DNA from 3 places in the Alteromonas sp. 5NS40-0096 genome. Region 2 is predicted to be linked to each of the others. Evidence: predicted binding sites of a transcription regulator. Region 2 holds the regulator's gene; each other region holds the start of a gene.

The links. Region 2 encodes FNR, which switches genes on or off when oxygen is low (the NO sensors DNR and NnrR bind a similar motif). Its sites were predicted from a motif close to TTGATCTAGATCAA; they were not measured.
Region 1: AC27G9_RS04795 (universal stress protein) is a predicted target of FNR. The motif match lies at 2,678-2,691, and genes of this name have one in related genera.
Region 3: ccoG (cytochrome c oxidase accessory protein CcoG) is a predicted target of FNR. The motif match lies at 8,609-8,622, and genes of this name have one in related genera.

What each region holds. Positions count from the first base shown of each region.
Region 1 covers NZ_BAAJLQ010000001.1:1,050,814-1,061,791, forward strand. Annotated here, with positions in the region: gene katG (catalase/peroxidase HPI) at 1-1,483, opposite strand, end outside; gene AC27G9_RS04795 (universal stress protein) at 1,795-2,616, opposite strand; gene AC27G9_RS04800 (response regulator transcription factor) at 2,882-3,559, shown strand; gene AC27G9_RS04805 (HAMP domain-containing sensor histidine kinase) at 3,546-4,961, shown strand; gene AC27G9_RS04810 (DUF1800 domain-containing protein) at 5,101-7,059, shown strand; gene AC27G9_RS04815 (DUF1501 domain-containing protein) at 7,078-8,484, shown strand; gene AC27G9_RS04820 (hypothetical protein) at 8,605-9,015, opposite strand; gene AC27G9_RS04825 (SIMPL domain-containing protein) at 9,211-9,933, opposite strand; tRNA gene AC27G9_RS04830 (tRNA-His) at 10,301-10,376, opposite strand; gene AC27G9_RS04835 (helix-turn-helix domain-containing protein) at 10,398-10,688, opposite strand; gene AC27G9_RS04840 (DUF1287 domain-containing protein) at 10,943-10,978, opposite strand, start outside.
Region 2 covers NZ_BAAJLQ010000001.1:714,568-725,545, forward strand. Annotated here, with positions in the region: gene ccoN (cytochrome-c oxidase, cbb3-type subunit I) at 1-615, shown strand, start outside; gene ccoO (cytochrome-c oxidase, cbb3-type subunit II) at 627-1,232, shown strand; gene AC27G9_RS03225 (cbb3-type cytochrome oxidase subunit 3) at 1,232-1,405, shown strand; gene ccoP (cytochrome-c oxidase, cbb3-type subunit III) at 1,410-2,363, shown strand; gene AC27G9_RS03235 (FixH family protein) at 2,527-3,009, shown strand; gene AC27G9_RS03240 (heavy metal translocating P-type ATPase) at 3,015-5,387, shown strand; gene ccoS (cbb3-type cytochrome oxidase assembly protein CcoS) at 5,398-5,601, shown strand; gene AC27G9_RS03250 (sulfite exporter TauE/SafE family protein) at 5,594-6,268, shown strand; gene fnr (fumarate/nitrate reduction transcriptional regulator Fnr) at 6,289-7,026, shown strand; gene uspE (universal stress protein UspE) at 7,146-8,069, shown strand; gene ttcA (tRNA 2-thiocytidine(32) synthetase TtcA) at 8,175-9,125, shown strand; gene rssA (patatin-like phospholipase RssA) at 9,125-10,024, shown strand; gene AC27G9_RS03275 (LysR family transcriptional regulator) at 10,021-10,929, opposite strand.
Region 3 covers NZ_BAAJLQ010000002.1:159,902-170,879, forward strand. Annotated here, with positions in the region: gene AC27G9_RS06655 (CmpA/NrtA family ABC transporter substrate-binding protein) at 147-1,544, shown strand; gene AC27G9_RS06660 (ABC transporter permease) at 1,572-2,564, shown strand; gene AC27G9_RS06665 (ABC transporter ATP-binding protein) at 2,581-3,429, shown strand; gene AC27G9_RS06670 (alginate export family protein) at 3,532-4,746, shown strand; gene mobA (molybdenum cofactor guanylyltransferase) at 4,786-5,361, shown strand; gene AC27G9_RS06680 (thiol:disulfide interchange protein DsbA/DsbL) at 5,366-5,992, opposite strand; gene AC27G9_RS06685 (serine/threonine protein kinase) at 6,126-7,097, opposite strand; gene ccoG (cytochrome c oxidase accessory protein CcoG) at 7,107-8,540, opposite strand; gene AC27G9_RS06695 (hypothetical protein) at 8,787-9,155, shown strand; gene AC27G9_RS06700 (DUF3016 domain-containing protein) at 9,259-9,786, shown strand; gene AC27G9_RS06705 (ExeM/NucH family extracellular endonuclease) at 10,133-10,978, shown strand, end outside.

The DNA of each region.
Region 1 (10,978 bases), 340 kb from region 2:
CACCCCAGGCAGTGCTCACGAGTTCAGACACGGTTAGGCCGCTGTCTAAAATTTCTTTCTTCAACTTAGCGATATCTTTATCACCCACGAGCTTGTAATCCGGCGCAGGGATAGGATCTTGCCATACCAACTCTTCTTTCGGGAATGCATCACCCAAGTAATTTGCCCTTGGCCCCATATCACGGTGAGTTAGCTTGTACCATGCTTTTGCAAATGCCAAACGATAGGCTTCAGGGTCGGCCATAAAACGCTCTGCAATCTTGCGGTACTCTGGATCATACTTGAATGCTAAGTCCGCAGTGGTCATTACCGGCGCATTAAACTTGCCTTCAACATGTGCATCAGGAACTGATTTATGCAGAGATTCGTCAGTGGGGACCCACTGAATCGCCCCTGCAGGGCTGCGAGTTTGTTCCCAATCGAAGTTCAATAAGTTAGACAAATACAATGATGTCCAACGCGTTGGCGCTTGTGTCCAAGCTCCTTCTAAGCCACTTGTTACTGTGTCTTCTGAGTGCCCCTTACCACACTTGTTTTTCCAACCAAACCCCTGCTCTTCGATTGGCGCTGCACCTGGCTCAGCTCCCACGCATTTCGCAGGTTTGTGTGCACCGTGCATCTTACCGAAGGTGTGGCCACCAGCCACAAGCGCTAGGGTTTCCTCGTCGTTCATCGCCATACGCGCGAAAGAAGAACGAATATTTTTCGCTGAGCCAAGTGGATCAGGCACACCACCTGGACCTTCGGGATTAACGTAAATGAGCCCCATGTGAACCGCTGCTAGTGGACGTTTAATTTCGCCGTCGGTGTCGCGACGGTCGCTGGCTAACATCTCAACCTCAGGTCCCCAATAAACCATATCGGGTTCCCAATCGTCATCCCGCCCCGCTGCAAAACCATAGGTTTCAAAACCCATGTTTTCTAACGCAACATTACCGGCGAGTACAATGAGATCACCCCAAGAGATAAGCTCACCATATTTTTGTTTCACTGGCCAAAGTAAGCGACGCGCTTTGTCTAAGTTGCCATTGTCTGGCCAGCTATTCAGAGGGTCAAAGCGTTGCTGACCACCGCCGGCACCACCACGGCCATCGAGCGTACGGTATGTGCCCGCCGCGTGCCATGTCATACGAATGAAAAATGGACCATAGTTACCCCAATCTGCAGGCCACCATGCTTGAGAATCAGTCAATACGGTATCAATGTCCGCCTTCAAGGCAGCCATATCCAATTGTGCGAATGCTGCTTTGTAGCTGAAATCTTCACCCAGTGGGTTTGAACGAGAATCGTGGTCTCTAAGGCGGCTTAAGTCGAGTTGATCTGGCCACCAAAACAGATTCGATTTCGCTTGATTCGGCGCAACTTTGCCCATGCCGATAGCACCTTTTGGCTTTGTCATCTCATCAGCTAGCGCTGCGCCTGATAGTGACATCGCCACAACACTCGCAATAGCAGTAACCTTGCAGAAGTTTAAGGCTTTCATTTGTATGGTCCTCATTAAAAAATATGAATTTATTTGACGTTGAGTCTTCATCTCCTAGAGCAAAACTGGAGCGAGCCAATTCATCTGATACCTGCAATAAACTGGCCGACTAACCCTTGCCCCAAAGACAAATACTTCACTCAAGTCGTAGGCAATGAATTCTCAAAAAGTCGTATAAAAAAATAGGCAGAGGACCGATTTAAGTCGAATTAGTTTTTCCTATTGGCTTGATAGATTAATCAAATTGTTCACTTTTTGTTTACCTAAACACAATACAAGATAATGATGAAAAATAATTAAATATTAACAACTTACCTAACAATTAGAGCGTCGACGCGCAAATGCGTGAGAATCTTTTCAGCAGTGTTACCAATGAATAATCCCGTAACCCCAGTGCGACCGACATTACCTAAAACGACTAAATCAGCATTGATCCGCTTGGCAGTCGATTGAATTTCCTCATAGGGTGCACCCGCCTCAACATACTGCAAAAAGTCACAGTCAAGCTCAGCCTGTAGGGCCAATGTTTGCTGCTTATCCATAACTTCATATAGGCGTTGAGTACGCACTTCATCTTGGCTTTTGATTTCTAACTCCAAGGTGAAAAACGACATAGGTACAACAGAAAGCAAATGCATGCTTCCACTGAGTAATTGCCGCTTTGATTCTGTGCGAGCCAACACGGTTTCATCCAACTTTCGCTGTGCAGCGCTGTCGTCTAGGACGTCAACGGTAGCTAACAGCTTGGGGGATTCGGCCCACCGACTGTGGCCAGCAAGGTAAAGGTTGCGGCATTGGGTATATTCAAACAACGCTTTGACTAAATCCGACTCTCTCGCCTCAAGGGGCCAGCTTCGATAAACAAACACGGCGATGTCAGGGCGATAAATAACGGCATCTTTGATATGCGATACCAGCCGCACTTGATCTTCATAATGGTGAAGGGTTAACGCTAACTGAGTATATGCTTCTCCCGCAAGCACCAATTTTATTCGTTGTAACTCCTCTTGGTCGCAAAAAGCGACAATGTCGATGTCAGCCGATACCAGTGTCGAGGCTTTGGCAACAAGTGTTGGTAGCTGTTGCGCGTTAAACGTAACAACAAGAGCGTGTGGCATGTTTGCGTGATTCATATCCGTTTACCTGTAGATAATTTGAACACCCCTACTATCTCAGGTCTGCTCCATTAAAACATTGATACAAATCAAACCCAATAAAATCAATGATTTACAAAAATAAATAATGAAATATATAAAAATAAAAATTTTGCATTTTTTCTGCCCTCCTCACTCGGATATGAGATGAGTGGCTTATGAAACAAACATTACAAGTTTTTAATTTGAAACCTACCTGTAGTCAGTGCTATAGGTGTGTGTAGTTGTATTTGTTCGAGCCCTTATGAATATTTTACTGGTTGAAGATAACGATGAAACCGCTGCATTTATTGCGAGAGGTATCAATGAAGCGGGAGACAAGGTCACTCACGTCGCCGATGGGAAACAAGGTGTAAGTAATGCCATTGCCCAATCCTATGACGTGATCATATTTGACCGCATGTTACCAGAGCTTGATGGCCTGTCTGCGGTGCGCCAAATCCGCAGTGCTGGAGTAGATACACCTATCATCATCCTTACCGCAATGACGGGTATTGATGACCGAGTAGCAGGCTTAAATGCTGGCGCTGATGACTACATGGTAAAACCGTTTGCCTTTGAAGAACTTTACGCTCGCCTCAAAGCACAAACCCGACGTCAAACACTAGATCATGCTCAAACAAAATTACAGGTAGGCGAGCTCATACTTGATAGAACCAGCCACGAAGCGTTTCGAGAGGGTATAAAGTTAGAGTTATTGCCCAGAGAGTACAAAATCCTCGAATACTTAATGCAACACGAAAATCAGTTAGTGACTCGTAACATGCTGCTAGAAAACGTCTGGGGTTATAGCTTTGACCCGAAAACAAGCTTAGTACAAACGCATGTGAGCCGCTTGCGAACGAGGTTAGACAAACCTTTCGATTACGACATGATAAAAACTAGCCGTGGCGAGGGATATATTCTCAATGACGCAAAATAGGCATCTCAAAACCGGACTATTGCAATCGACGAGTTTTCGGCTCGTACTCATCAGTGTCACTAGTGCATTGCTGGTTGCAGTATTGATCATGTGGCTCATCTCCGTGCTCTATACCCACGAACAAAAGCGCAATGAAAAACTCGCATTGCTCGAAGAAGTGGAATGGATCCAAGAATTATATCAGGAGGCGGGAGCACGTGCGGTGATTAACGAAATTGCGGATCAGAATGAACGCATACTGCCTGTTGATGAAATTTATCACTTTTACGAGGACCCCAGTGTATTCTTCCAAATTAGAAATGCCGTTGGTGATGTCGTGGCGGGCTATCCACTTTTGGATGCCAGTTTAGGGTGGTCCATGGCCTCGTTTGAAGAGTTTGAGATGACAAGGCCACTCATTCAATACGCGGTAGAAGCAGACAATGGTTTTGTTCTCACCGTGGCGAAGTTTCGAGAGCCGGGCTTTTATAGCGTCAGAAAATGGCAGTTTGTAGGCATGATCAGTATACTCATCGTCGCCTTGCCTTTGTCTTTGGCAATAGGCTATTTGGGTAGCAAAAGAATTTATCTTCGACTGGCGACTATGTACGACACAACAGCCAGTGTGACCGCAGGCAATGTGGAAGAACGCATCCCAATTGGCAATAAAGACGACGAATTCAAACAGCTCAGCGTCAACATCAATCGAATGTTAGACAGTTTGAAAAGCTTGCAACGTAACATCGACAGCGTCTCGGTCGGCATTGCTCACGATTTAAAAACACCCGTTACCGATCTCAGTGGCCGTTTGCAGCTAATTCAGCACGATATTGATAACCCGAAATCCGTTCAAATTCATCTCGATGCCGCCAACCGACATATTCAAAAAATCCTGACAACGTTTAACGCATTGTTGAGGCTTGGGGAAATTGAAGCGGGCAAGCGGCGTTATGACTTCTCAATTTTTAGCTTGTCCGATTTAGCAAAAGACATCGCTGAAAGCTACGAACCCGTGTTCAGTGATGCTGGAAAATCGCTCAACATTTCGATAATGGATAATGTGGATATACTCGGGGACGCCGACTTAATGAGTCAGCTGATCATCAACCTGTTGGAGAATATTATTGAGCACAGCGGAGAGCAAGCAGAGGCGTGGATTCGTTTACAGTTGAGCAAAAACGGCGCAACCCTGCAAATTGGCGACACTGGTCCAGGCATTCCTCAGGCACATCACTCACGCATTTTTGAACGTTTTTATCGGGTAGATAGTTCGCGAAACAAGGGAGGCAATGGCTTGGGATTGAGCCTGGTGAAATCCATCGCCGATTTACATGCGGCGGAAATTGCCCTTTTAGATAATCAAAAAGGCACTGTCTTCGATTTATACATTTCTGTAACCCCAGCCATTTTGACCATGAAATGAAAATAAAGCATACAAAACAGACACTTAAAAGAAATTAAAAAAGTATACAAATATGTAACGCTACAGCCACCGCTCATGTCTTTAAACTGAATTTGTGTGAGATATAGTTTAGATGTCTTCGATAAATTTAGGTGGCATTATGGAAACTCAAACAAAAAAGACAAACGCAAATCCCATCAAGGGCAGATTGCTGCGGACTTCACTATTGCCGTTGAAAACGCAGATTTACTCATTGTGCCTAATCAGCGCAATGGCACTCAATGGCTGCGGGGGTGGTAATGACGCAGCGGGACAAAATCCCGTTGAACCCACTCCCCCGTCAACTGAGCAACCTACTCCCAACCCACCTACCGCACCAACTCCCCCAACGCCACCTGCAACACCGCCTCCTGCACCGACGCCGGTTCCACCCTCTCCGCCTAATGAAGATGACAATGCAGCCTTCTCTACACAGGCTTCTACCGCTAGGTTTTTGACACAGGCGACATTTGGCCCCTCGATGGCGGATATTACAGCACTGACTGGGACGTCGACATCAGAGTGGATATTGGCGCAATTTGAACAACCAATTGTGCAACATATCCCCAGAATCAACGAATACGACGAACAGTGGTTGGATGGCGATCCGGATTTGGGGCTGTTCTACCCTTCGACCACGACCTTCACATTTTGGCGGGACGCCATTACTGGCCCAGATCAACTCAGGCAACGAATGGTATTTGCACTTTCACAAATATTGGTCGTTTCAAATAACGGTGGCGATTTGCTTTTCGATGTCCCCCATGCTGTAGGCTTTCATCAAGATAACTTACTCCAACATGCATTTGGCAACTATCGAGATTTGCTGGAAGCCGTGACGTATTCTCCAGGTATGGGGTTTTATCTCACTTACATGGGTAACCAAAAAGCCAATCCGGAAACCGGTAGTATGCCAGATGAGAACTATGCTCGGGAGATACTCCAGTTGTTTTCTATCGGACTTGTCGCACTGAACATGGACGGCAGTCAGCAATTGGACAACCAAGGCAACCCCATTGAGCTGTTTGACAACGACGATATCACAGGGTTGGCCAGAGTATTTACCGGCCTTGTTGCTGATATACCAGAGGACGAACAAGAAGGTGATTTCGGCGCAGCGGAGGGCTTCTCAACGCCTATGGTGATCAATCCAAGAAAGCATTCGGAGCGTGAAAAGCGTTTTCTGGGCTTAACCATTCCGCCCAATACGCCAGCAGAGCAAAGCCTCACAATGGCCCTTGATCACATTATGCAACAACCTAGTGTCGCCCCTTTCATCTCTCGGCAACTGATCCAGCGCTTCGTCACCAGCCAACCTTCAAACCAATACATAGAACGAGTAGCAACTGCATTTGAGCAAGGGCGTTACACCTTGCCAAATGGCGTTACCGTTGGCGATGGCCGCAAAGGCGATTTGCAATCAACAATCAGTGCCATTCTCTTAGATGAGGAAGCTAGAGGAGCCGAGTCTCTCGGTAAAATTCGCGAGCCAGTGATTCGTTTTACAAACTGGGCAAGAGCGTTCGATTTAAACAATATCTCACCAGAATATGTGGATGTACTCTGGGACACCCAAGCTCAAGAAGCCCTTGGACAACATCCTTTTCGGCCTCGTTCAGTGTTCAACTTTTACCGCCCGGGCTACGTGGCGCCAGGTACAGCAACAGGCGAAGCTGGCTACACCGTGCCCGAACTCCAAATCATGAATGCAAGCTCAACACCAGGGTATGCCAATTTCATGACCTTTTTTGTTACCACGGAAACCAAGATAGAAAGGGACGAGCTCATCGACGTTTATCAAGAGGCCAATATACCTTTGGACATAGAGACTGCAGAGCTGTCCTTTGTGCCACAGTACAATGCAGAAATTGACATTGCTTCAACTCCACAAGCGCTGATAGAAAGACTGGATTTGCTTTTGACTTATGGTTCGATGAGCGAGCAAACCAAATCGTCGATTTTGCAAGTGGTCAACACCATCGAAATGGACGGACCCGATGACAATGAAAGCGCAGAGCTGCGTGTAATCTTGGCAATCCTGATGCTACTGACCTCACCTGATTTCTTAGTACAACGCTAGGCAAAGGAGTAAACTGAAATGAAAACATCAAGACGACAATTTCTAAAAAACGGAGCCGCAGCGCTTTCTGCCAGCAGTGTAGGTACTGTACTGAGTTCAATGTCTTCGTTTAACGCTTTAGCGCAATCGAATGAGGACGACTATAAAGCCATAGTGTGCATCTTCTTGTTCGGCGGCATGGATTGTCACGACGTTGTGTTGCCTTTTGACCAAGCATCTTGGGACAGTTACGCACAAATTCGACAATCTTTTTTGAATGTCCAAGGTAATACAAGAACTCGGAGTAATCTGTTGCCGCTCAACCCTGTCAATGCCAACGCGTTTGGCAACAGACAGTTTGCCCTGCCGCCGGAAATGCCCAATATAAAATCGTTATTTGATAACGGCAATGCAGCAATTATTGGCAATGTTGGCCCGCTGATTGAACCGGTTTCCAAGTCTCAGTTTGACCAAGACGGCGTGAGACTTCCTCCTCGGTTGTTCTCTCACAATGACCAGCAAGCCACGTGGCAAGCAAGCTCGCCTGAGGGCGCACAATTTGGCTGGGGCGGATTGTTTGCTGACGCAGCACTTGCGGCCAACCCCAACAACGCAAAGGAGTTTACAACCATTACCAGTAGCGGCAACGAGTTGTTTCTAACCGGTCGCAATGCACAGCCCTATCAAATATCGACACAAGGTGCGGCCACTGTGAATGTTTTGGAGTGGCTACGAGAATTCGAAGACTCTGCACAAGGCCAATCACTTCTCAATCAAGTTACGGGTCACTTCGAAGCTAAGAGCTTCACAAGCAACAATCTTTTACAGCAAGACGTAGCGACGATACTTGCCAACGCTTATGCCGCCAATGAGAAATACAACCAAACACAACTGTCAGCTCCTTCGCTTTCAACCCAATTTCCAGCAACGCCGTTAGGCACGCAGCTGCGGGCCGTTGCAAATACGATTTCAACCCGTACCCAGTTACAGGTCAATCGACAAGTATTCCTTGTAGGTATCGGCGGGTTCGATACTCACTCACAGCAGGCTCAAGATTTACCGCAACTGCTGGCGCAATTGGATACCGGCGTTGCTGCATTTTACCAAGCCCTACAAGAGCTAAACTTGACCAATCAGGTTACAACGTTTACTGCTTCAGATTTTGGTCGCACACTGGCGGTAAATGGTGATGGAACGGATCACGGTTGGGGGGGACATCATTTTGTTGTAGGTGGCGCGGTACAGGGAAATCATATCTATGGAACCATTCCACCTGCATCATTCAATCATGAGTGGGACGCCGGTGGTGGCAGACTCATTCCCAGTGTTGCCGTTGAGCAACTCGCCGCACCTCTCGGTCGCTGGTTTGGACTTAACGACGCAGAGCTCAATTCTGCATTGCCAAACCTAGTCAACTTTCCCGATGGAGGCGTTGCCTTTATTTAACCGACCAAGCAAAACGGGCATACAAGGCTGTTTGTATGCCCGATTTCCACGACTGATTTCTGCCAAACCTAATGAGCAAAGGTTTGACAAAAGCGAGAGACTACGCAAATTCCACTAGGACTAGCCATTGTGCTCTTCGGTTACAGAAAACCCGAGTTTCGACATAGCAATGAGGGTAATTTGTATAAGAAAGGCAGGAATAGTAATAAAAATATCGACGCGAATATCGACACTTTGATGCAAAGACATCTCCCACCCCATCCATGCACATAACATCAACACAAACAACCCAGAGGAATAGTACATTGCTGAGTAAGGTGACTTGATAAATGCGGGCCGACGGTGCCTAATGACTTTGAGGCCAATGGCCGAAACAATGGGGATAAGAACAATAACGAAGAACAAAACACCACCGACATATTGCCAGAGCAATTCATCCGGCGTACTCGGCATCGATGGTAGTGCCGCCAAATTGTTGAAAACCAACAAGAACAAAGCAACACAGCTACCTACAATGGCATATCCTTTCATACACAACTTCCTTATTTAAGTCAGACTCACTGCATCCTTTATGGATAACGCTTACTTTACAATGAGATAGGGCTTTTTTACAAAGAATTCAAGGGGCGGGTAATCTCTTCATACCAAACACGTGATACGCCACTAAAAGGCTCGACTACTCGACAAATAACAATCCTCATTCAGTGACAAAGCCAAAGAACAAGATCAGTCTGTTACCTCAATATCAAATACCACGTTTACGCTAGCTGAAAACACAATATTTTCTTGTAAGTATTTGCCGGGCCTAAAGTCACCGGCTGTGATTACTGAGCCCGTAACTGTTATAGTCTCAACGTAATCGTTGTATCCGTTTCGGCTTCTTTGGCGTCGATTTTCTGAATCTATGCTGTATACCTTACCCAACGTCGCATCAAATGCTTCAGCCATCGCATTGGCTTTGTTTTTGGCGTCTTGCACAGCAAATGCTATCGCTTCTTTTTTCAGTTTATCTTTTTCCGAAGACTGGAACTCAATATTGTCAATTTCACTTACTTTTACGCCTAAAGCAAAGTCAAGAAACTCGTTAAGCCGTTTTATTTCATGCAATATCACTTTAATTGAACGACTCGCAATATAGCCATCTAACTCTTCATTATCATCGTCTGAGTATTTGTAACTTGGTTCAGTCGAAATATTAGAGGCACTGACGTTTTTCTCGTTAATTTGAAATGTGTTAAGACCATCCAAAAAGGCATTAACGATGTTATTTACACTGTTTTTAGCGCGTAGCGCGGTAGCCATTTTACTTTCAACACTGAAGCTTATTACGGCGATGTCCGGCACAGCGGAAACCTGAGCTTGCCCATTCACTACAAGATGCCTGTGATTAGGTACGCTTGCAAAAACAGAAATAGAACAAAACAAAAGAATAGATAAGAAATATTTCACATGAACTCCTTGTGAACAATATTGCGCCATGAGACTGAGATCTCAGACAGGTCTTTAGCGTCGCACAACCACCTTTCGCAATAATCAATTTAACAAAAGTGTAATTCTGTTATGCCGTTAATGAATCTTTTTTGCAAGTCACGTAAACATCATTTCCCAAATATAAGTGGTCTGAAACGTACCGTTCGCTCATTGAATATCAATGGCAAAGTACATAGGTTTCTCAGCTACTCCTGTTGTTAGTTTTCGACAAATCCCACCAATATGCTAGCCAGAATTTATCCTCGCTGTATCTGATTTGTGATGTCAGGGGCTCACTATCGCCTTCCTGAATGCACAACGTATAATTATGTGAAAAAGAGGATATTGGGGTGACCTGCGGGAGTCGAACCCGCATCTGCCTGAATCACAATCAGGAGCATTACCTACTCTGCCAAGGCCACACCAATACCCTCTCGTCAATTTTAAAGTGATAACGCCTCACCGTTGGGTAAAGTAATGTTGATCTCTAGCTCCCCACCGATACTCTCGACGTATTTCGCCAATTTATCGATTGGTAACGACGTCATGCGTTTTGATTCAATTTTGCTGACCGCAGATTTACTGACATTCATGGTCAACGCGACAATCTCTTGCTTAATGTTGTTTTCAATTCGAATTTGTTTAAGCGATATGGTTTCCATTTTGATTCCCTCAGAATGCAAATAAAAAAAAGCCCAGATAAAATCTGGGCTTTTCTCGACCCAGAAGTGCATGGCACTCCTGGATAAATACAAGGAGCGCTATGAATGAAGGTGATGGATAAATGAGGTATTCATAACGTTTTATTTTCTCTAATTGGGCATCAATAAGTTGAGGTTTAGACTAACAACGCACTTGCAAAGAATCCATTGGTTTTGGTTTCCATTTAGGAATTTTTGATTCCAGCTACATGGCGAAAACCGAATTCATTGGTTTATGCTCCTGAAGACTAAAACCAAAATTCAGTTCACAGCAATTTCTGTTGTTATCACGAGTCTGTGTAGTCATTGGGAACGTAATGATA
Region 2 (10,978 bases):
GGTATGGTGATGTCGGTGATTCTATTTGTGCCATCCTGGGGTGGTATGATTAACGGTATCATGACCCTATCGGGTGCGTGGCATAAACTTCGCACAGACCCCGTACTTCGATTCCTAATCGTTTCATTGTCTTTCTACGGTATGTCTACCTTTGAAGGTCCAATGATGGCGATTAAAACAGTAAACGCGCTTTCTCATTACACGGATTGGACTATTGGTCACGTACACTCTGGCGCATTAGGCTGGGTTGCGATGGTATCAATCGGTTCGGTATACCACTTGATCCCTATTCTTTTCGGTCAACCTAAAATGTACAGCACTAAGTTAGTTAACGTACATTTCTGGTTCGCGACGATTGGCGTAGTGCTATACATAGTTGCTATGTGGATGTCTGGTGTACTTCAAGGTCTGATGTGGCGTGCAATCAATGCTGACGGTACGTTGACTTACAGCTTCGTAGAAGCACTAGAAGCATCTAAGCCTTTCTATGTAGTACGCTTTATTGGTGGCCTATTTGTTGTAGCTGGTATGCTTATCATGGCTTACAACACGTACAAAACCATTCGCGCTCCAAAAGGTAGCATCGCCGCTGAGCCAGAAGCTCAAGCAGCATAAGGAGACGAACAATGAGAAATCCACACGAGATTATTGAAAAAAATGTCGGCCTACTGACGATTCTTATCCTTATTGCGATCAGTTTCGGGGCTATGGTGCAAATCACACCGCTTATGTTTCAACAAGAAACACTTGAACCGGTGAAAGGATTGAGACCGTATACGGCATTGGAACTTGAAGGCCGCGATATCTACATTCGTGAAGGTTGTGTAGGTTGTCACAGCCAGATGATTCGCCCATTCCGCTCTGAAACAGAGCGTTATGGCCACTACAGTGTAGCTGGTGAATCCGTATGGGAGCACCCTTTCCTTTGGGGCTCAAAGCGTACTGGTCCTGACCTAGCGCGTGTTGGCGGTCGTTACAGTGATGAATGGCATAGAGTACACCTTATCAACCCAAGAGACGTTGTTCCTGAATCGAACATGCCTGGTTACCCATGGCTTGCAGAGAACAAACTCGATGGCAAGTTGACAGCAGGTAAAATGGAAGTCTTCCGTGATTTTGGCGTGCCTTACACAGATGAAGACATCGCAGGTGCTCAGGCGGCAGTAGAGGGTAAAACTGAAATTGAAGCCCTAATTGCTTACCTACAATCTCTAGGGACACATTTTAAATAATGGACCAGGGAATTATAGGCAGCATTTTTACTGTCATCGTCTTCGTCGCTTTCGCAGGAATCGTTTGGTGGGCGTTTAGTAAACGCAACAAAGACAGATTCGACGAAGCAGCAAATCTAGTATTTGCCGACGAAGACAAACAAGAATCACAAAAAGATAAGCAGGAGTCTTAAACTAATGAGTATGTTTTGGACAATCTGGATCTCAGTTATCACACTGGGCTCCATTATCGGTTGCTACCTGTTACTACGTTGGTGCTTGAGTAACCAAACAGGTATTCCCGAAGGCGAGGAAATGGACCACGAGTTCGATGGTATCGTTGAAATTAACAACGGCTTACCTAAGTGGTGGACTATCCTTTTCATCATCACAATTATTTGGGGTTTCTTCTACCTGGCGCTCTACCCAGGCTTAGGGTCTTTCCAAGGCTTTTTTGGCTGGAAGAGTTCAAACCAAGGTGTGTTAACCCGTGCAGAGTCGGAACAAGCGCGTAAAGACGCAGCAGAAAATGGTTTGTTGGTACAATATGACCGCGAGCTAGATTTCGCCGCCGAGCGTTTTGACCCAATCTTCGCAGATTACGCTAAGGTCCCTGTAGAAGAACTTGTTCACAATGAAGAAGCAGTAAAAGTAGGCCAGCGTTTGTTCCTACAAAACTGTGCTCAGTGTCACGGTTCTGATGCAAGAGGCCAAAATGGTGGTTTCCCTAACCTCACTGACAACGATTGGTTGTACGGTGGTTCAGGCGACAAGATCAAGGAAACGCTACTTCTTGGTCGTACGCCAGCTATGCCTGCATGGTTAGATGCATTCGGCGAGCAAGGTGTGAAAGAAGTTGCACATTACGTAATGAGTTTGAGCGGACGAGAAGATGCTGACGCTAACCTTGCAGCAGCAGGTAAAACGAAATTCGCAGCGTGTGCAGCCTGTCACGGTATGGATGGAAAAGGTAATCAACTTCTTGGTGCCCCTAACCTAACAGATAATATCTGGCTATATGGCGGCAGTGAGCGTGCGATTATCGAAACGCTAAATTATGGCCGTAACGGTGTGATGCCTTCGTTCAAGAAAACCTTGGGTGAAGACAAAATCCACGTGGTGGCGACATACGTATATAGCTTGTCGAATTAAGCCATCGGCAATGTATCTTGAAAAGAGCCCCGCATCGTCGGGGCTTTTTTACCCTAGACACCAGTGAATTATTACTAGTTTTTTCGTAGCAAAAATTGCTAATAGTTCATTTGGACACCCTGTTAACCCAGGTTGTCACCCTAACCAAAGTAGTGTGAGTTTGATGAAAGTAGTACCTTGGTATAAACAGTTTTGGCCTTGGTTTTTAATTGCCATTCCTACTAGCTCCTTTATTGTGGGCTATATTGTTATTAGCCTGTCAATTGATACTTCAGACAGCTTAGTGGTCGATGATTACTACAAAGAAGGCAAGGCAATTAACGCCAAATTAGACAAAGTGTATGAAGCACAGCGTTTGCGTATCACAACGGAACTCATGATTGATAATGGCGCAGTCGCGCTAAAGTTTCACTCAGGTATTCCACAAGACGGCACGGCACTTAAACTGGCGTTTTATCACACGACGATAGAAGACAGAGACACCAGTGTTTTGCTCTCTCGTGATGCCAATGGCGTTTATCGCGGCTTTGTCGAAGCCTCGTTAGAGGGTAAATGGCAGATCACACTTACTCCACTTGATGAAAGCTGGAAAGTACAGCGCACTCTCGGCCTGCCCAGAACAGGTTGGTTTACCTTTAATCCCTAGCGCTTATGGCTGTCGTCGATTGTTATCATTGCGGTTTACCCGCCGAAACGCACGATAATTTCCGTGCTACCGTTCTCGACGAAGAACGGGTGATGTGCTGCCCTGGCTGCAAGGCTGTGGCTGAAACGATAGTGGCAAATGGCTTAGAAGATTATTATCGTTTCCGCACGGCGCCTGCAGAACAAGGTGATCAAGCTCTTGATGACACGCTAGCTAAGTTAGCGATTTATGATGAGCCTGCATTGCAAGAAGAGTTTGTTCATGATCAAGGCGAGCTCAAGGAGATTCAACTTACCGTCGAAGGCATCACGTGCGCTGCATGTGGCTGGTTGATTGAAAAACAATTATCTCGAGTTGAAGGCATCAGCCAAGTTGCTGTAAATGTTGCAGAACGACGCGCTATGGTAGCTTGGAATGACAATTCGGTTAACCTCTCTGGTGTACTCAAGGCTTTAAACAAAATTGGCTACCCTTCTTTGCCGTTCCAACCCGATCAGCATGAGTCACTGTACAAGAAAGAGCAAAAAACATATCTCAAAAAACTTGGCTTAGCGGGTTTAATGACGATGCAAGTCATGATGTTAATGGCGGGCATGTATTTTGATTTGTTTGGTGCCATTGAAAATGAGACCAAACAATTCTTCCATTGGATCGCGGCAGTTCTCACTACGCCTGTTGTCTTGTATTCGGGAAGTGTTTTCTATGTTGGAGCGTCCAAGGCACTGTCAGCACGTACGGTCAATATGGATGTTCCGGTCACGATCGCGATTTTTGGAACCTATGTAGCGGGTATTAAGTCAGTCCTAAGCGAGTCTGGTGACGTCTATTTTGAATCGATTTGCATGTTCGTATTCTTGTTATTACTCAGCCGCTACCTAGAACACCGTTCAAGACACAAAGCCGCTCAAATCTCCGCAAATATGATGCAGCATATGCCTGTCACGGCCACGTTGGTCTCTGACAATGGCAATTTAGATCAGTGTTTAGCAAAACAGCTACAAACAGGGCAAACCGTACTGGTTAAAGCAGGGGAAATCATCCCTGTCGATGGGCAAGTCATTGATGGAATCAGTGCGGTCGATGAGTCTATGCTAACAGGCGAGTTCAAACCGGTGTCCAAATCGCGTGGTGACGCGGTGTACGGTGGCACAGTGTCGCAGACTGGTGCATTAACAATCGAAGTGACCCAAACCTTAAAAAATGCATTAGTAAGTCAAATCATCAGATTGCAGTCTTCTGCAATGGCAACCAAGCCCAAAGTCGCGGCGACAGCCGATACCTTCTCACGTTACTTTGTTATGGCGGTGCTAGGATTATCCGCCCTCACCTTCGGATTTTGGTCGTTTCAGGGTAGTAGTGACGCATTTTGGATCACGATTTCAGTGCTAGTTGCCACCTGCCCTTGCGCTTTGGGTCTTGCAACGCCTTCGGCGTTGACATGTGCTATGGCAAAACTCAATCGCGGTGGGGTTTTACTCAAGCGAGCCGACGCACTCGAACAGCTCACTGCGATAGATACTATTGCACTCGATAAAACGGGAACGTTAACGCAAGGAAAGTTCTCAGTGACAAAAGCCTGGTATGCCGACGGTACTGACAGCGCTTTGCTTTACGACATTGTTTGTACTTTAGAAGCGCGCTCAGAACACCCCATTGCCAGCGCATTTACCTCACAAAATGCTTTACCTCAGCTTTTAGACTTCAAGGTTGTGCCAGGAAAAGGCGTTGAGGGTAGTATCGGCCAAGAGAAATACCGATTGGGGTCAAAGCATTTTGCAGGCGCGAAAACCGAACAGCACTGGGGAAATGTCTATCTGTGTAATGAACAAAACCAATGCCTTGCCGTTTTTGAAGTCACAGACAATATCAAAGACGGTATTGCAGAGGTGTTGAAAAGCCTAGACGCTTACACACTATGCTTGATAAGCGGTGATACTCAACAACACGTTTCATCAGTCGCCAATACACTCAATATCGACACCTTGTTCGCCGAGCAAACCCCCGAGGACAAGTACAAAACGGTAAAAGCGCTACAGGCCAAAGGGCACAATGTAATGATGTTAGGCGATGGTATCAATGATGCGCCTGTTCTCGCGAGTGCTGATGTCTCGGTTGCCGTCGGCAACGCTACTGACGTAGCGAAGAATGCTGCAGATGTTATCTTGCTGTCTAATGAACTAGATAACGTCCCCGAACTTCTAGAAACTGCTCGCGCCACTAAGCTAAAAATCAAGCAGAACATTGCATGGGCAGTTGGGTATAATGTACTGATATTACCTTTCGCTGTATCTGGCATGCTGACACCATGGCTCGCAGTGATTGGCATGTCATTGAGTAGTATTATTGTCGTTTCAAACTCGACCCGTTTGTTAAAATAGGGCTAGCATAGTGAGTATTATTTACGTATTGATCCCTCTGGCTGTCATTATCGTGGCAATTGCGATTGGCGTCTTTTTTTGGGCTGTTAAATCAAACCAATTTGAAGACTTAGAGCGTCAGGGATATAGCATTTTGTTCGACGACGACCTACCAAAAGAACAAAGACGACAGCCCGACGTACAGCAGCCGGACTCTCAAACCAAGAATGACTGACTTTAACGTATTCTCTGCGTTTCTTATTGGTGTAGCAGGCGGCGTACATTGCGTTGGTATGTGTGGTGGTATTGCTACGGCGTTTGGCGCAACGATTCCGTCTCATCACCCTAAGAACGCTTATATCGCGTTATACAACCTCGGTAGAATATTAAGTTACACGGTTGCTGGAGGCATCACCGGCTTTTTGGGAGGCGTTGTATCGCTGTCACTGCGTAATGGATTAGTTTATCTATCTATTGTAAGCGGCATTATACTCTTGCTACTCGCTTGTTACTTGGGTAACTGGTGGCGAATATTAACCGCAATCGAAGCGCTCGGTTCTCGGGTCTGGAAGCGAATCCAGCCTTTGTCTAAACGGTTTTTGCCAGTTGATTCCTATGGTAAAGCGTTGGGTTACGGCATGATCTGGGGTTGGCTACCGTGTGGGCTGGTTTACTCTACACTGACATGGTCAATGGCGTCTGGCGATGCCCTAAACGGCGCTGCCATCATGCTAGCGTTCGGCTTGGGCACGCTGCCAACACTCTTTGCAGCCAGTTTATCCGCACAATGGTTGGTCAAAGGTTTTCGGCACCCCGTTGTTAAACAATGCATTGCCACTTTAGTCGCAATATATGCAGTTTTCTTGATTTATAATGGTTACAATAGTATCTATAACGCTTAGGCAAAGGACCCGGAACGACTATGAGCAAGACCAGCGATTTTTCAATACATTGTCAAAACTGTAGTTTCAGTCACCTGTGTTTACCAGTTGCGCTCAATAAAACAGAAATTGAGTCATTGGACGACATTGTTGAACGAAAAAAGCCACTGCATAAAAATGATAAGTTAATTCGTTCTGGTGACAGCTTCACAGCCTTGTACGCGGTGAGAAGCGGTTCGTTCAAATCGTTCGTCAGTGCCAAAGATGGCGAAGAGCAAATCATAGGGTTTCATTTTCCTGGTGACATTATTGGCTTTGATGCGCTGCGCAACAATACCCATGAAAGCTACACCCAAGCCCTAGAAACCGCCATGGTCTGCGAATTGCCCTACGACACATTAGACAAAATGTCGGTACAACTACCTAAGCTGCGCCACCAAATCATGAGTTTTATGAGTGCAGAGATAAAGCAAGACAATGAAATGATGATGTTGTTAAACAAGCGTACCGCAGAAGAACGCTTGATCTATTTTATCGCGCAATTGTCGCAACGTTTTGAAGAACGGGGCTTCTCATCTCGAGAATTTAATTTATCAATGACCCGAAACGAGATTGGAAACTACTTGGGTCTTACGGTCGAAACGATTTCCCGTTTACTTACGCGTTTTCAAAAAGAAGGCATTATTCAGGTTGACGGTAAGCTTATTACCATCACGGATTTCGACGCGATGGAAGACAAACTCAACAATATGGGCGTGCAAACAAAAGAGGTGATTTAAGCCTCTTTTTGATCCAAAACAAATCACATTTTTCTATATTCGACCTACACTTATGTAAAGAGGCAACACTAACGTTGGTTCGTTGTGTTTAATGACTATTGCATTAGGGAAGGTCGCATATGATTAACTACAATCACTTACTCGCTATCATTGAGCCTGATAGAGACAATCAACCTGCCCTATCCCGGGCGATCGAACTTGCCGAAAAGACGGAAGCCAGCATTACGGCATACATGGTGATCTACGATTTCTCGTACGAAATGACAACCATGCTCTCATCAGATGAACGAGAAGCCATGCGAGAAGCCGTAATCAAAGATCGTCAAGCTTGGTTGGAGGATGAGTTAAAACACTACAAAAGTAACGCAGCAATAAAGGTGGTTGTTGAATGGCACAATCGCGCCTATGAATCCATTATACGCTTTGCCATGGCACACAGCTGTGACATCGTTGTAAAGGCCACAAAACCTCACGATGATCTGACTTCAGTCATTTTTACGCCTACGGATTGGCATTTGTTACGCAAATGTCCTTCTCCGGTGTTGTTAGTAAAAGACCACGATTGGCCTGAGGATGGTAACATTATTGCAGCCGTCAACGTCGGCACCGAAGACAGAGAGCATGCGCAGCTCAACGACAAACTCACCGTGATTGCGAAAGACTATGCAGACTTGCTGATTGGCAAGGTTAACTTGGTTAACTGCTACCCCAGTACACCGCTCAACATCGCGATAGAGGTCCCAGAGTTTGACCCAACGACTTACAATGATTCTGTGCGAAATCATCATCTACAAGAGATAGAACGTCACTCTAATCGATACGATATTCCGCTTGAACGATGTCACGTAAAAGAAGGCTTGCCGGAAAGCGTGATACCACAAATTGCAGACGCCGTTGATGCGGAACTCGTCATCATAGGCACCGTGGGTCGCGTTGGTCTATCAGCGGCGTTAATTGGCAACACCGCTGAGCATGTAATCGATAGTTTGCAGTGTGACGTGCTTGCGATCAAACCCGACGGTTTCCAATCCCCAATACGCTAATATCCAATGGATAAACGCGCTGACTCTGTTTAGAACTAAGGCTATGCGCAGGTGCGGGCATTTTGTATAATGCCCGCTTTTCGAGTAATAGAGCACGTTTCGCGCATGAATCAGAACGCAGTAGAAGCCAAGTTGACAGAATCCGGCTCAACCAGTTCACAACAAAAAGCCAAGTACAACTTCAATAAATTACAAAAACGCCTACGACGAAATGTCGGTAAAGCGATTGAAGACTTTGGCATGATTGAAGCAAACGATAGAATCATGGTTTGTCTTTCCGGAGGAAAAGACAGCTACACCATGCTCGATATCCTCATGTTCTTGCGTAAGATAGCTCCTATCGACTTTGATATCGTCGCGGTCAACTTAGACCAGAAGCAACCGGGCTTCCCAGAACATATTCTGCCCCAATACCTCGAGAGTGTCGGTGTTGAATACAAGATCGTAGAAGAAGATACCTACTCTATTGTCAAAGACAAGATCCCGGAAGGTAAGACTACCTGTTCTTTGTGTTCTCGATTGCGCCGAGGCATTTTGTACCGAACGGCTACCGAATTAGGCGCAACCAAAATTGCGCTGGGACATCACAGGGACGATATGTTAGAAACCCTGTTTTTGAATATGTTTCACGGTGGCAAACTGAAATCAATGCCGCCTAAATTAGTCAGTGATGATGGTAAACATATCGTAATCCGCCCTTTGGCTTACTGCAGCGAAAAGGATATTGTTAAATACTCAAACATTGCCGATTTTCCTATCATCCCGTGCAACCTTTGTGGTTCACAAGAAAATTTGCAAAGAAAACATATCAAAGCGATGTTGCAAGACTGGGACAAACGGTTCCCTGGCCGCATTGAATCCATGTTTCGCTCTATTCAGAACGTGGCACCTACACACCTTGCAGATAAAAACTTACACGACTTTAAAAGCATTGAAACTACTGGAGCGCCGGTAAAAGATGGTGACATAGGTTTTGATGCACCAACATTTGAAGTTGCACAAGAAAACATGGAAGATGCTATTCCAATCGTCAATATCATGGAAGCAAAACAGTAATGAAAATAGGCCTAGCTTTAGGTGCGGGCGCAGCTCGCGGATGGACCCACATTGGCATCATAAAGGCACTTGAAGAGCTGGGTATTAAAATCGACGTAGTGGCAGGTTGCTCCATCGGCGCTTACGTCGGTGCAGCGTATGCCAGCGGCAAACTAGAAGCATTGCAGGAATGGGCGTTCTCGCTTTCCGAATGGCAGGTACTCTCCCTTATGGGTGTTGGTATCCGAAAAGGGGGAATTGCGAGTGGCCAGAAAGTATTTGATAAACTGATAGAAGACTTCAGTGCGCCGACATTTGAGTCGATGGATTTACCATTTGGTTGCGTCGCGACTGATCTTTCGACAGGCAGAGAAGTGATCTTTAAAAAAGGTGACGTAGGGGAACCTGTCAAAGCTTCTTGTGCGATTCCCGCCCTGTTTTCTCCCGTCGCAAAGGACGGTAAGTGGTTGGTAGATGGTGCGGTAGTCAATCCCGTTCCGGTTAATTTGTGCCGCCAACTTGGGGCAGATTTTGTTATCGCCGTCAATTTAAATGCTGACTTTAGACCACAGCGTTTGGTACAAACTCGCCTTGAGCACGAAGCAGCGAATCGCAAGACAGACGATTTTTTCTCAAAAAGTCAAAACGTGCTACGCCAGTGGTTTTCACCTGAGACAACTGCAGAGAAGAACGAAAATCCACCTGGTATCTTCAGTGTGATGAGCAGTGCACTAGAAATTCTTCAAGCGCGTGTCACCCGCTCTCGTTTAGCAGGCGATCCGCCGGATATATTGCTCGAACCGCAACTCACTGACGTGGGTATCATGGAATTTCATCGTGCCGAAGACTTGTTTGAAAAAGGCAAACAAACGGTGTCTCGTATCGAAGAGCAGATTCGCTACCAGTTGTTACTGAGTTAAGCCCGAAAATGTGTGGTGCTGTCGAGCAAAAAGTCGATAAGCACCCTCACCCGCCTCGCTTTTTGCGAGTTTTGCATGAAGTAAATGTACAAACCTGGGTATTCATCCCAGTATTGCTCTAGTAATGGCGACAACTGCCCCTCAGTAAATTGATTTTCAATCATCGGTGTGACGATCCTTCCGATACCAAGACCTTTAATTGCAGCGTCTATCATTGCATCAGTGTCATTGACAATTAACGCGGTTTTTCCTCTAACGGTATGCTGTTGTCCATTATCATTGAGTAATAGTGGCGCTATTTGATTAGAACCAATAAAGCGGTACTGAATAAACTTGTGTTCACTGACGTCTGAGAGTGTTTTCGGTAAGCCGTATTTCGCCAAATAATCCTTAGAAGCAAACAGTGCTTCTTTCATTGGCGATGTTAACGGTCTTGCCACCATTCCATCTTGAATACGATGACCAAAACGAATACCCACATCAAAACCTTCATCCAAAATATTGACAACTTTGTCGCTAATCGATATTTCCAGTTCAATGTCGGGGTAAAGATGACAGAATTGGGCGTAGTAAGGCTTGAGCAAAAAATCGTAAACAAACTTTGGAAGCGTAATGCGAACGCGGCCTGAAGGTGCCTTATTGAGATCTTGCAGGCTATCGACTGCGAGTTCTAGACTCGACAGATGATCACCAATACGCTCGTATAACAGTTGTCCAGCCTGCGTTAATTCTATTCGCCTCGTACTTCGGCTAAATAGAGGCATGCCTATCTTTGCCTCAAGCGACTTGAGTGATTGACTGACCGAGGGTGCGGCAATTTCAAGCTGTCTCGCCGCCCCTCGAATACTGCCTTCTTTTACGATTGTACTGAAAACCGCCAATTGATTGTACGTTGCGCCTTTCACACGCACCTCATTGTAAACATTAACCTAACAGACTTAGTTAATTTAACCG
Region 3 (10,978 bases), on a different contig from region 2:
ACAAAGCGGTATTGCGAGTTGGATACCGAAAACAACAATGAACATATTTTGCTAATTAGGTTTATTAGCAAGGCAACGTAGCCCACTCAGCGAATGCTCGCCATTCAATGCTGGTGGGCTTTTTTTTTGGCTGCGAGGAAAGGCAAATGAAAACATCTACCCCATTTTCTAGGGTAAAACAGTGGGTTAAAGCCGCAAGTACATCGCTTCTTTTAGCGACAGCACCTGTGGTAGTGAGTCAGCTTCAGGCGGAAGAAATTGATTGGCCTGAAAAGGAAGAACTCAAGTTTGGCTTCATAAAGCTAACAGACATGGCGCCTTTAGCTATCGCATATGAAAAGGGTTATTTTGAAGACGAAGGTCTCTATGTCACTTTAGAAGCACAAGCCAATTGGAAAGTATTGCTTGACCGCGTCATCGATGGTCAATTAGATGGTGCTCACATGTTGGCTGGCCAACCGTTGGGCGCAACTATCGGCTTTGGTACGCAAGCGCACATTGTCACCGCGTTCAGCATGGATTTAAACGGCAACGGCATCACTGTTTCAAATGACATTTGGAGCCAGATGCAGGCTCATGTGCCAAAAGAGAATGGCAAGCCTGTGCACCCTATCAAAGCTGACTATCTAAAGCCGGTTGTTGACGACTATCGCTCGAAGGGTAAGCCATTCAAAATGGGTATGGTATTCCCCGTTTCTACGCACAACTATGAACTTCGCTACTGGCTAGCTGCTGGTGGTATCCACCCAGGCTACTATGCGCCTCACAAAGGCGATACGTCGGGCCAAATTGATGCTGAGGCACTGCTCAGTGTAACGCCTCCTCCACAGATGCCTGCAACGATGGAAGCGGGAACTATTTTCGGATATTGCGTTGGCGAACCTTGGAACCAACAAGCGGTATTTAAAGGTATTGGCGTGCCCGTAATCACTGACTACGAAATTTGGAAAAACAATCCTGAAAAAGTGTTCGGTGTGAGTAAAGCATGGGCGGACAAGAACCCAAATACACACTTAAGAGTTGTAAAAGCTTTGATTCGCGCAGCCATGTGGTTAGACGAAAACAACAATGCTAATCGCCCCGAAGCGGTTAAGATTCTGGCAAAAAGTGCTTATGTTGGTGCAGATGCTGATGTGATTGCAAACAGCATGACAGGTACCTTTGAATATGAAAAAGGCGATAAGCGCGACGTGCCGGATTTCAATGTTTTCTTCCGCTATAACGCGACATACCCTTATTACAGTGACGCCATCTGGTACCTCACTCAAATGCGCCGCTGGGGACAAATCGCAGAGCCTAAATCCGATACCTGGTTCATGGACACTGCTAAAAAAGTTTACCGCCCGGATATCTACGCGATAGCGGCTAAAGCGCTTATCGCTGAAGGAAAAGCTAAGGCGTCTGATTTCCCGGATTTCGCGACAGAATCTGGCTTTAAGCCTCCGCAAACCGAGTTTATCGATGAAGTGACTTTCGATGGGACGAAACCCAATGCGTACCTCGAAAAATTCTCGATTGGTTTGAAAGGCGAAACAGTGCTGTAGCACCTGCATGAGACTGAGGAATTATCTATGAGTAAGTCGGCACAAATTGTAACTTCAATCACCAACTTGAACGCACAATCCGTCAAACGAAATTTGTTTACTGTGGGGCCGGCTTTCCTGTTGCCTGTCATTGGATTGTTGTTATTCCTCGCCTTGTGGAATGGTGTAGCAAAAACTATCGATACGTCATTAGGTCAATTTCCTGGTCCCGCACAAGTGTGGGAACAGGGCAATACCTTGATTGATGAGCATTTTGCTCAACGGGATAAAGCGACACAGTTTTACGAGCGCCAACAAAAACGCAACGAAGCGAGAATGGCGAAAGACCCTGACTATCAACCAAAAATTCGCCCATTCACTGGCGCGCCTACGTTCTTTGACCAGATTTGGACGAGTTTGTATACGGTAATGATAGGGTTTGTCATCGCATCATTGATAGCCATTCCCGTTGGTATTTTGTGTGGTTTGAGCAAATCGGCTTATACCGCTATCAACCCATTAATTCAGCTGTTCAAGCCCGTATCACCGTTGGCCTGGCTGCCATTAGTCACTATGGTGGTAAGTGCTCTTTATGTGAGCGATGACCCGATGTTTTCAAAGTCGTTTGTCACTTCTGCATTTACGGTTTCACTGTGCTGTTTGTGGCCAACACTGATTAATACAGCAGTAGGTGTATCTAATATCGATAAGGATTTGATCAATGTCAGTCGGGTACTTCGCTTAAATCAGCTGACGCATTTGCGCAAGATTGTACTACCCGCTTCAATACCGATGATTTTCACCGGTTTGCGTTTGTCACTCGGGATTGGCTGGATGGTGTTAATTGCCGCGGAAATGTTGGCGCAAAACCCAGGTCTTGGCAAATTCGTTTGGGATGAGTTCCAAAATGGTAGCTCGGAATCGCTGGCGAGAATCATGGTGGCGGTGCTAACGATTGGGGCGATAGGTTTTGTATTAGACCGCGGTATGTTGAGTATTCAGCGTTGGGTTAGTTGGGATAAAAACAGCGCATTGCGTTAATTTAAAGGAATCAATGATGAACAGAGCACATTTAGAACTGAGTCAGGTTGGTATTGATTTCCCAACCCCTAAAGGGCCTTTTACAGCACTTGTCGACGTAAACCTTAAAATCAAAAAAGGTGAGTTCGTTTCTTTGATTGGCCACTCTGGGTGCGGTAAATCTACTGTACTAAACATAGTGGCAGGACTACATGAGGCGACAACGGGCGGCGTATTGCTAGACGGCAAAGAAGTAAGAGAACCAGGCCCTGAGCGCGCGGTTGTGTTTCAAAACCATTCGCTATTACCTTGGTTGTCTGTCTACAAAAATGTTGAATTAGCGGTAAAACAAACCACTAGGGCTCGGAGTAAAGCGGAAACGCGTGACTGGGTAATGCATAACTTAGAATTAGTGCACATGACTCATGCCATCGACAAGCTGCCAAGTGAAATATCCGGTGGAATGAAGCAGCGTGTGGGTATTGCAAGAGCCTTGTCTATGGAGCCAAAAGTACTATTGATGGATGAACCTTTTGGTGCACTTGACGCATTGACCAGAGCCCATTTACAAGACTCGTTAATGGAGATTCACGCTAATCTTGGTAATACGGTAATCATGATTACTCATGATGTGGACGAAGCCGTATTGCTATCTGATCGTATCGTGATGATGACCAATGGCCCTTCAGCGACCATTGGTGAAATTTTGGAGGTGGACTTACCACGCCCAAGAGACAGGATCGCATTGGCAGATAATAAGCAATATAACCATTATCGCCATGATGTACTACGCTTCTTGTATGAGAAGCAAAAAAAGGTCGAACCCGTCAATACAAAAGGGAAAACCAGCGCAGGAAGCAGTAATAAAAATTCTGACGCGGCATAGCAACTAGCTACGGCTAGCTTAACACTCAGGCATAGAAATGAAGATGGCACCCCACGGGAAACTGTGGGTTAGCCAAGCTCAACCAAAATTTAGGGAACACACATGAAAACAACCAAACTGACTAGCTCACTGTGTTTATTGGCAATGTCTGTAGGTGCGGCACTTTCAACACAAGCGCACGCGGCTGAAGACTGGTACAAAGCACTTAGCGATATTAAAGCATCTGCAGATTTTCGAATTCGATACGAAAGTGCAGAACAAGACAATGCACTGCAAGACGCAGATGCACTGACATTGAGAACGCGTATTGGTATTAAAACGGGTAGTTACAATGGTTTCTCAGCCGTCGTTGAGATGGAAGATAACCGCATCATGTTAGGACAAGGGGACTACACGGTTGGTCCTTCAGGCTACAATCCTGGTATTTATTCTGTGATAGCGGATCCAGAGTTTACTGAATTGGACCAGGGTTTTGTTCAGTACAAGAACGACGCGCTTACGGTAAAAGTAGGCCGCCAAGTTATCGCATTAGATGATCATCGTTTTGTTGGGCACGTTGGGTGGCGACAAGACCGCCAAACATTTGATGCTGCTACAGTAATCTATGCGCCTAGCAAAGATTTGTCTGTTCAATACAGCTATATTGATCAGCGCAACCGTATTTTTGGCGAAGATGCCGATCTGGACGCAAAAGATCATTTGATTCACGCGGTTTACAACTCGAGTATCGGTAAGATCACTTCTTTCGCGTATTTGCTAGAAGTGGACAATGATACGGATAACAGTTTGGACACTTACGGTATCAAGCTAGATGGCAACTATAAAGCTGATAGTGTGAAGTGGCTTTACACTGCTCAGTATGCAACACAGACCAGCGATACAGCAACTACAAGCTTTGACGCTGACTACTTCCTCCTTGAGGGGGGGGCGGTATTCTCTGGTATCACGGCTAAGCTTGGCTATGAAGTGTTGGGTTCTGATGATGGTATGTATGGTTTCTCTACACCATTGGCAACGCTGCACAAATTTAATGGTTGGAGCGATCAGTTCCTAGCCACACCGGCTCAAGGTCTTGTGGACATGCGTTTGTCGTTATCGACTAAAGCTTTAGGCGGGAAATGGCTAGCGGTATTCCATCAGTTTGATACCGATGAAGATACGGCTGACGTTACTGATCTCGGTAGTGAATTTAATATTCAATACACGACTAAAATCGGTGAGCATGTCAATGCGGCGATCAAGTATGCAACCTATTCTGCAGACGATGCCAAAGTTGACACAGATCGTCTCTGGATCTGGTTTAGTACTAAGTTTTAAAGGCGAAAAGAGCGGGGTAAAACCTGCTCAATATCTATTATGACTCGTTGCGTTGGTTTGGTATTGGCAGGTGGCGCTTCTCGGCGTATGGGAAGCGACAAGACCGCTTTGCGGCTGAATCAGCGCTCTTTACTCTCTATCAGTCGTGAAACGTTAGAAGCGGTATGTGGCACGGTCTACATCGCGGGTTCTCGACATACCGATGTTGTCGAATCTAAACCTTTTCAAGGGCCGGCTGCAGGCATTGTCAATGCAGTAGAAGCATTGTCATTAGCCAAAGACTATGAATATCTTGTTGTTTCTCCTGTCGATATGCCAGAGCTGAGCAGCCAAAACGTCCAATTTTTACTTGCGCAAGCACATAAGTTGCAAAGTAGCACATACTTTAATCGCTGCTATTTACCCTGTGTTATTCATTTGCCTTCGCTCAATAATTTAGTCAATCAAACTAACAGCGAGTTTTGGTCGAATATGCCAATGCGAAAGTTATTGGGGTGGTTGCGAGGAGTGAGTATTGCCCACAATGCCCCACATCAGTTAAGCAATGTGAATACGCCTGACCAATGGCGAGCCTGTGTAGCGCGAGCAAAAAAAGCCCTCGTTACGAGGGCTTGATGAATTAGTCTTGAAGGCGGCTCAACCACACAACTAAGTCAACCATATCGTCAGGTGACATATCGTTAGTGAAAGTTGGCTTATATTTACCGTTTACGATAAATGTCGGTACGCCAGTTAAGTCTCTTGCATAAGTCTGCATTAGCTTGGCGTTTTTCTTCACCATGCTGTTTACGCCAAAACTTTTGCTCATTTTGTCAAAATCGGCGGCTTCAACACCGTTGACGATGAATAAACTGCGAAGGTCATTCAAGCCTGCAACTGAAGCACGCTGTTCGTGGATGTACTTAAACACCGCGTTGTTAAACTTTTCTTCTTGTTTAAGTGCTTTTGCGATCATGAGTGCACGTGTAGCTTCGTCTTGAATGGCTTTTGTTGTGAAGCGCAAGAAGTTCACGTGAACTTTGTTGAATTTTGTACCTGGGTCGAGTTTTTGTTTCATTTGAGCAACTAATGGCTCAAAAGCGTAGCAATGTGGGCACCAGTATGAGAAGAACTCCATCACCTCTGGTTTCGCTGTCGCAGGGTGGTCTAACACCTCATAGTGTTCGCCTTCTTTATATTTCTCTACTGCCATGGCTTGAAGCGGCAGAAGTAACGCCATAACAAACAATACTGCTATTTTTTTCATCATTAATATTTCCGTATGGATTTTGTATTTATCGACATTAACGTCTGATTTATTCTAATGGGGTTAGGTTAACACAGCCTTAACGAGGCTGGGTAGTGGCCCGCGCCAACTAAACGGTATTCTACGTTAGACGTCAGTATCCTATTTTTAACAAAGGCTCGTCGAGCGCAGCCAACTGCTCTTTTAGTGCCAGAATCTGCTGCTCCCAATATTTGGGTTCACCAAACCAAGGGAACGCTTTTGGAAATGCGGGATCTTGCCATCTATCACTGAGCCATGCCATGTAATGCACCATACGCATCGCGCGTAGGGGCTCAATCAATGCCAGTTGCGCCGTATCAAATTCATGAAACTCTTCATAAGCTTCAACTAGGGTTTCGAGTTGAAGTTGCTGTTGCATTCTATCACCGCTTAACATCATCCAAAGGTCCTGGATCGCTGGTCCCATGCGGCAATCATCTAAATCTACGAAACTCGGCCCATCGCGCCACAATATGTTTCCGGGGTGACAATCGCCGTGCAGACGAATCTTGTCAAAATCACGATATCGCGAAAGTGTTGCTTCAATCAAAGGCGTTAATATTGCGAAAAACGCCGTTTTTAAACCATCGGGAATGAGTTCAGACTGTTCGAGTGTCGCTAGCGGTGTTGCTAAATGTGTGTCTGTGTTGAGTGGCGGGCGAAATTGAAAAGCGCTAGCACTCGATACGCTGTGAATCCTGCCGATGAATCTGCCCATCCACTCTAACTGATCTAAGTTATCGACCTCGAACTCTCTGCCTCCTACTGAGGGAAATAGCGCAAAGCGATACCCAGCGATATCGTGAAGAGTTGAATCATTAATTGTCAGAGGAGCGACGACTGGAATTTCTTGCGATTGCAATTCTTTCGCAAATTGGTGCTCTTCCAAAATTTGTTCGTTTGTCCATCGCTGGGGGCGATAAAATTTAGCCACATACCGTTTGCGGTCGTCAGCGAGAAATTGGTAAACGCGATTTTCATAGCTATTCAGTGCTAGTAAACCAGATTCGGGATACAGACCGATGGCCTCTATCCCGTCGAGAATGGTATCGGGGTTTAGTCCCGAAAAGTCAAAGTCTGACAAATATGCCTCCTAACGATAGAGGAAGCGCGTCGGCTCTTTAACCTCTATTTGGTTACCGTTTTCATCTGTAGTAGAAACATGGAAATGTATATCGGTGACTCGTTCTGTCAAGTTATATGGGTCTGTTGCGACAGAAACCGGTAGACTAAATACTTCTCCGCCTCTCACCGTGACCTGAGTATCGCCTGTAAACTCATATTCGGGAAGCCCTTCTACTTGAATGTTGTATGTATAAGTCTGCTGAGATTTATTCAGTACTTTGATGGTGTAGACGTTTTCAATAAGGCCAAGGTTGGTCTCTCGGTAAAGTGAATTACGATCTCGGATAATATCGATTTCAAGAGGGACTCGCATCATAATGTTGGTGATGAGTAATCCCGTCATGATCAGCAGCACAACAAAATAACCGACGAGTTTAGGGCGGATGATATGCGTAGTGCCACCAGATAGCCGTTCCTCAGAGGTGAAGCTAATTAGGCCCGTAGGGTAATTCATCTTTTCCATGACGCCATTGCAGGCATCTACACAAGCACCGCAATTGATACATTCGTATTGCAAGCCGTTGCGGATATCGATACCGGTGGGGCAGACCTGCACACAAAGGTTGCAGTCAATACATTCGCCCAAGCCTTTTTCGGCAAGAGACCCATGGGAAAGTTTTCTAGGACGAGGTCCGCGTTTTTCACCGCGACTGGGGTCGTAGCTTACAGTGAACGTATCCTTATCAAACATCGCGGACTGAAAACGCGCATAAGGACACATGTGAGTGCACATGATTTCCCGCATAAATCCAGCATTGCCATAGGTACAGAAAGTAAAAAACAAGACGCTAAAGCCTGCCCAAAAACTGGTTTGGAATGTGAAAAAATCGACGAAAAGGCGGTCAATTGGTGTGAAGTAGCCTACAAATGTCAGTGATGTCAGTAAAGCGACCATTACCCAAGCGAAATGCTTTAGTGTTTTGCGCCAGAACTTATCAAAATCCATTGCGCGCTCATCGAGTTTGATCCGTTTGCTCCTGTTGCCCTCTATTTTTTCTTCAAACCACGTATAAATATACGTCCACGTGGTTTGGGGGCACATAAACCCACACCAAACTCGACCAGCAAAAGTCGTGACCAAGAACAAAGCAAACGCTGCAACGATAAAAATGTAAGCCAATAGGGTTAAATCTTGCGGCCATAGGGTCAGGCTGAAAATAGTGAAACGTTGGTCCACAATGTTGAGCAAAACGGCTTGGTGGTCGTCGTATTGAATCCAAGGGATGACCGCAAACAAGCCCAGAAAAAAGAGCCCAAATACCCGCCTGAAGTTTTCTAGCGGCCCCTTTACCGCACGGACATAGATACGGCTTCGTGACGAATAGCGCTTTTGAGATTCTTGTTTATCCGATTTATGGATTTTGACCGGTGTGACATTTTTGACCGGGATTCTCTCATTCATAGCAGTAGCCTTTTTTCACATCTTCTAGCAAAGTCGGCGACAGTATACCTCGCTCATATAAGCAAGACTTAATATGGATCAATGATTCGCGCCGTTTGTTCATCTAAGTGTATCACCATTGCGCCTTTTTATTCATTTATACATGAATATATCAATTGCTATATCAAGGTATTAACAGGTAGTCTGTACGTCATTAAATGAGTCTATTATGCTTAGTACATGTCGGCCTAAGAGGAAAAGTGAGTCATGTTTCGCGGTTTAGTTATCGTACTAGAGATTGTGGTGTTGTTGTTTATACTTCGCTCGCCCTTCGTACAGTATTTCTTTGCCGATATTCAAAAGGATTTGTCTGATTGGCTGGTTGAGCTGTCAGAAATCCCAGATAGAGCGGAACTAGATAGCTTAAAGTCCAGAGTGGCCCCCAATTTTGAAGCGATGCGTCCGTTTCAAAAAGAGTACTTGTTCGGGGTAATGGAAAGTAAGGAAGGGGTTAACCACTTTTATAGGCTCTACTGCCAAAAAGGCGATAAAAACCCCCATATTCAAGGCGCATCTCTGCGCTATTTTTGTTCAGAACTGGCGTCCACATCATTGATCGGTAGCGGGCCAAAATAAGCACTTTTGTCTTTATCTAGCCAATTCAGTTTCAGTTAATGAAACTTTGTTAGTCTAAGCGTGGTCACACTCTTATATCACTTAATGACGTCGACGGAGAGCCATGATGCGTAAATCTGTTTTGTTATGTACGCTTGCCATAGCCGCTTCTGCCTCGTGCTTTGCACAAGAAGAGGGGCGGGTAGAAATTACTTGGGAAGAACCTAAATCATATACTGATATTCGCCCCGCGAATGAGACCCGCGCCGGGTTTCGCAAACGGGTTTTTGCCAATCTAGAGAAATACATGGAGCACCTTTCAGAAGACCTCCCTGAAGGCTATTCACTGAGTATGACAGTGACGGATGTAGATTTGGCTGGTCAAGTTTGGCCGAGTCGATTCGCTGGTTTTGGAGCTGGGGCGGCGGATGTTCGAATAATCGACAGACCATGGATCCCAAGAATGGATTTTTCATATTCGTTATCTGACGCCGACGGCAATGAGATTAAAACCGCTGAAGTGTCACTTAAAGACATGGTGTTTCAAGACAGGATCGTTTCGAGAAGAAATTCTGATGCCTTTGTGTATGAGAAGGCCATGTTGAAAGATTGGTTTGGTAAAGAGTTTGGTGACCAAATCGTTAAAAACTAAGCCACTTTCTATCTTCATTTCTAATTGTGCCTAGACCGACTCAGATGGTGGGCGTTTGAGTCGGTCACCTCTAATTTCCCGCAAAATTGCCTAGCATTTATCCAATTAGGTGTATCTATTAATACGTTCAAAAATTCAAAGCTAATGAGTTTTTTATTGATTTGTTAACAGTAAGCGAAACTTATTAGGAAATTAGCTTACCTATTCAATTAATAAACTTATTTATTGATTTTAAGTTTATGAATTTATTACTTTATTAAAGTTTTTTTAAGATTTAAGTCAATTCCTTGCTGTGTTAACAGAACCTTTAAAACTGGCTGTACTTTAACACAGGGGAAACGAGGGTATGTATAATAATACGGCAGAAGCTAAGTCTCGACTTCGCTTTAATCGCAGTAAAACAGCGCTCCTTTTGTCAGCGGTTCTAGCCACTGGCACTTTCGGTGCAAATGCAAATCTTTACTTTGAAGATTTTGCGTCTAGCGACGGAAAAGGTGCATCCTACACTTCAGACAACGGCGTAGTCGTTGATCTCGATGGCATCACAAACTGGTCAATTGACACATCTGGCGTTCAGCTGACAGCGACAAGCGATTGGTTTAGAGTACAAAACGGCGCATTCGAAGCCAGAGATATCGACGGCGAGGGGATTTGGAATTCCAGCAGTATCGATATCAGCGGCGCATCTGGCGCGACCCTTGAAGTCACCTTAACTGAGAATGGTAATCACGAACCATCAGACTATATCGATGTGTTCTACAGTGTAGACGGCGGTGATTTCCAGTTAGTTCAAACTGACGTGAGTAGCAATGGTCATACCGTGAGCGATGATTTTACCAATGCTACCATCACTGCATCTATTCCCGCTGGTAATACGTTACAAGTCCGTATTGCTATGCAAAATGGCGCGGGCTCTGAGTACTTGCTTATTAACCAAGTGCGCGTGACAGCCGGTTCGACAGATACTGGCGGCGATACAGGTACTGGCGGCGACACAGGCGGCGATACTGGCGCTGGTGGTGATACCGGAACTGGTGAAGCCGTGTGTTTCAATTGCCCTGAACTGGCGCCTATTAAATCACTCGCAGAATACGATGCCACTGCCTATTATATGGATGTGGATACAGCAATTGCTCAAGGCAAAACTGCAGAAGAATTGCGCGCCATCATCAACAATACGATTACGCTTGAC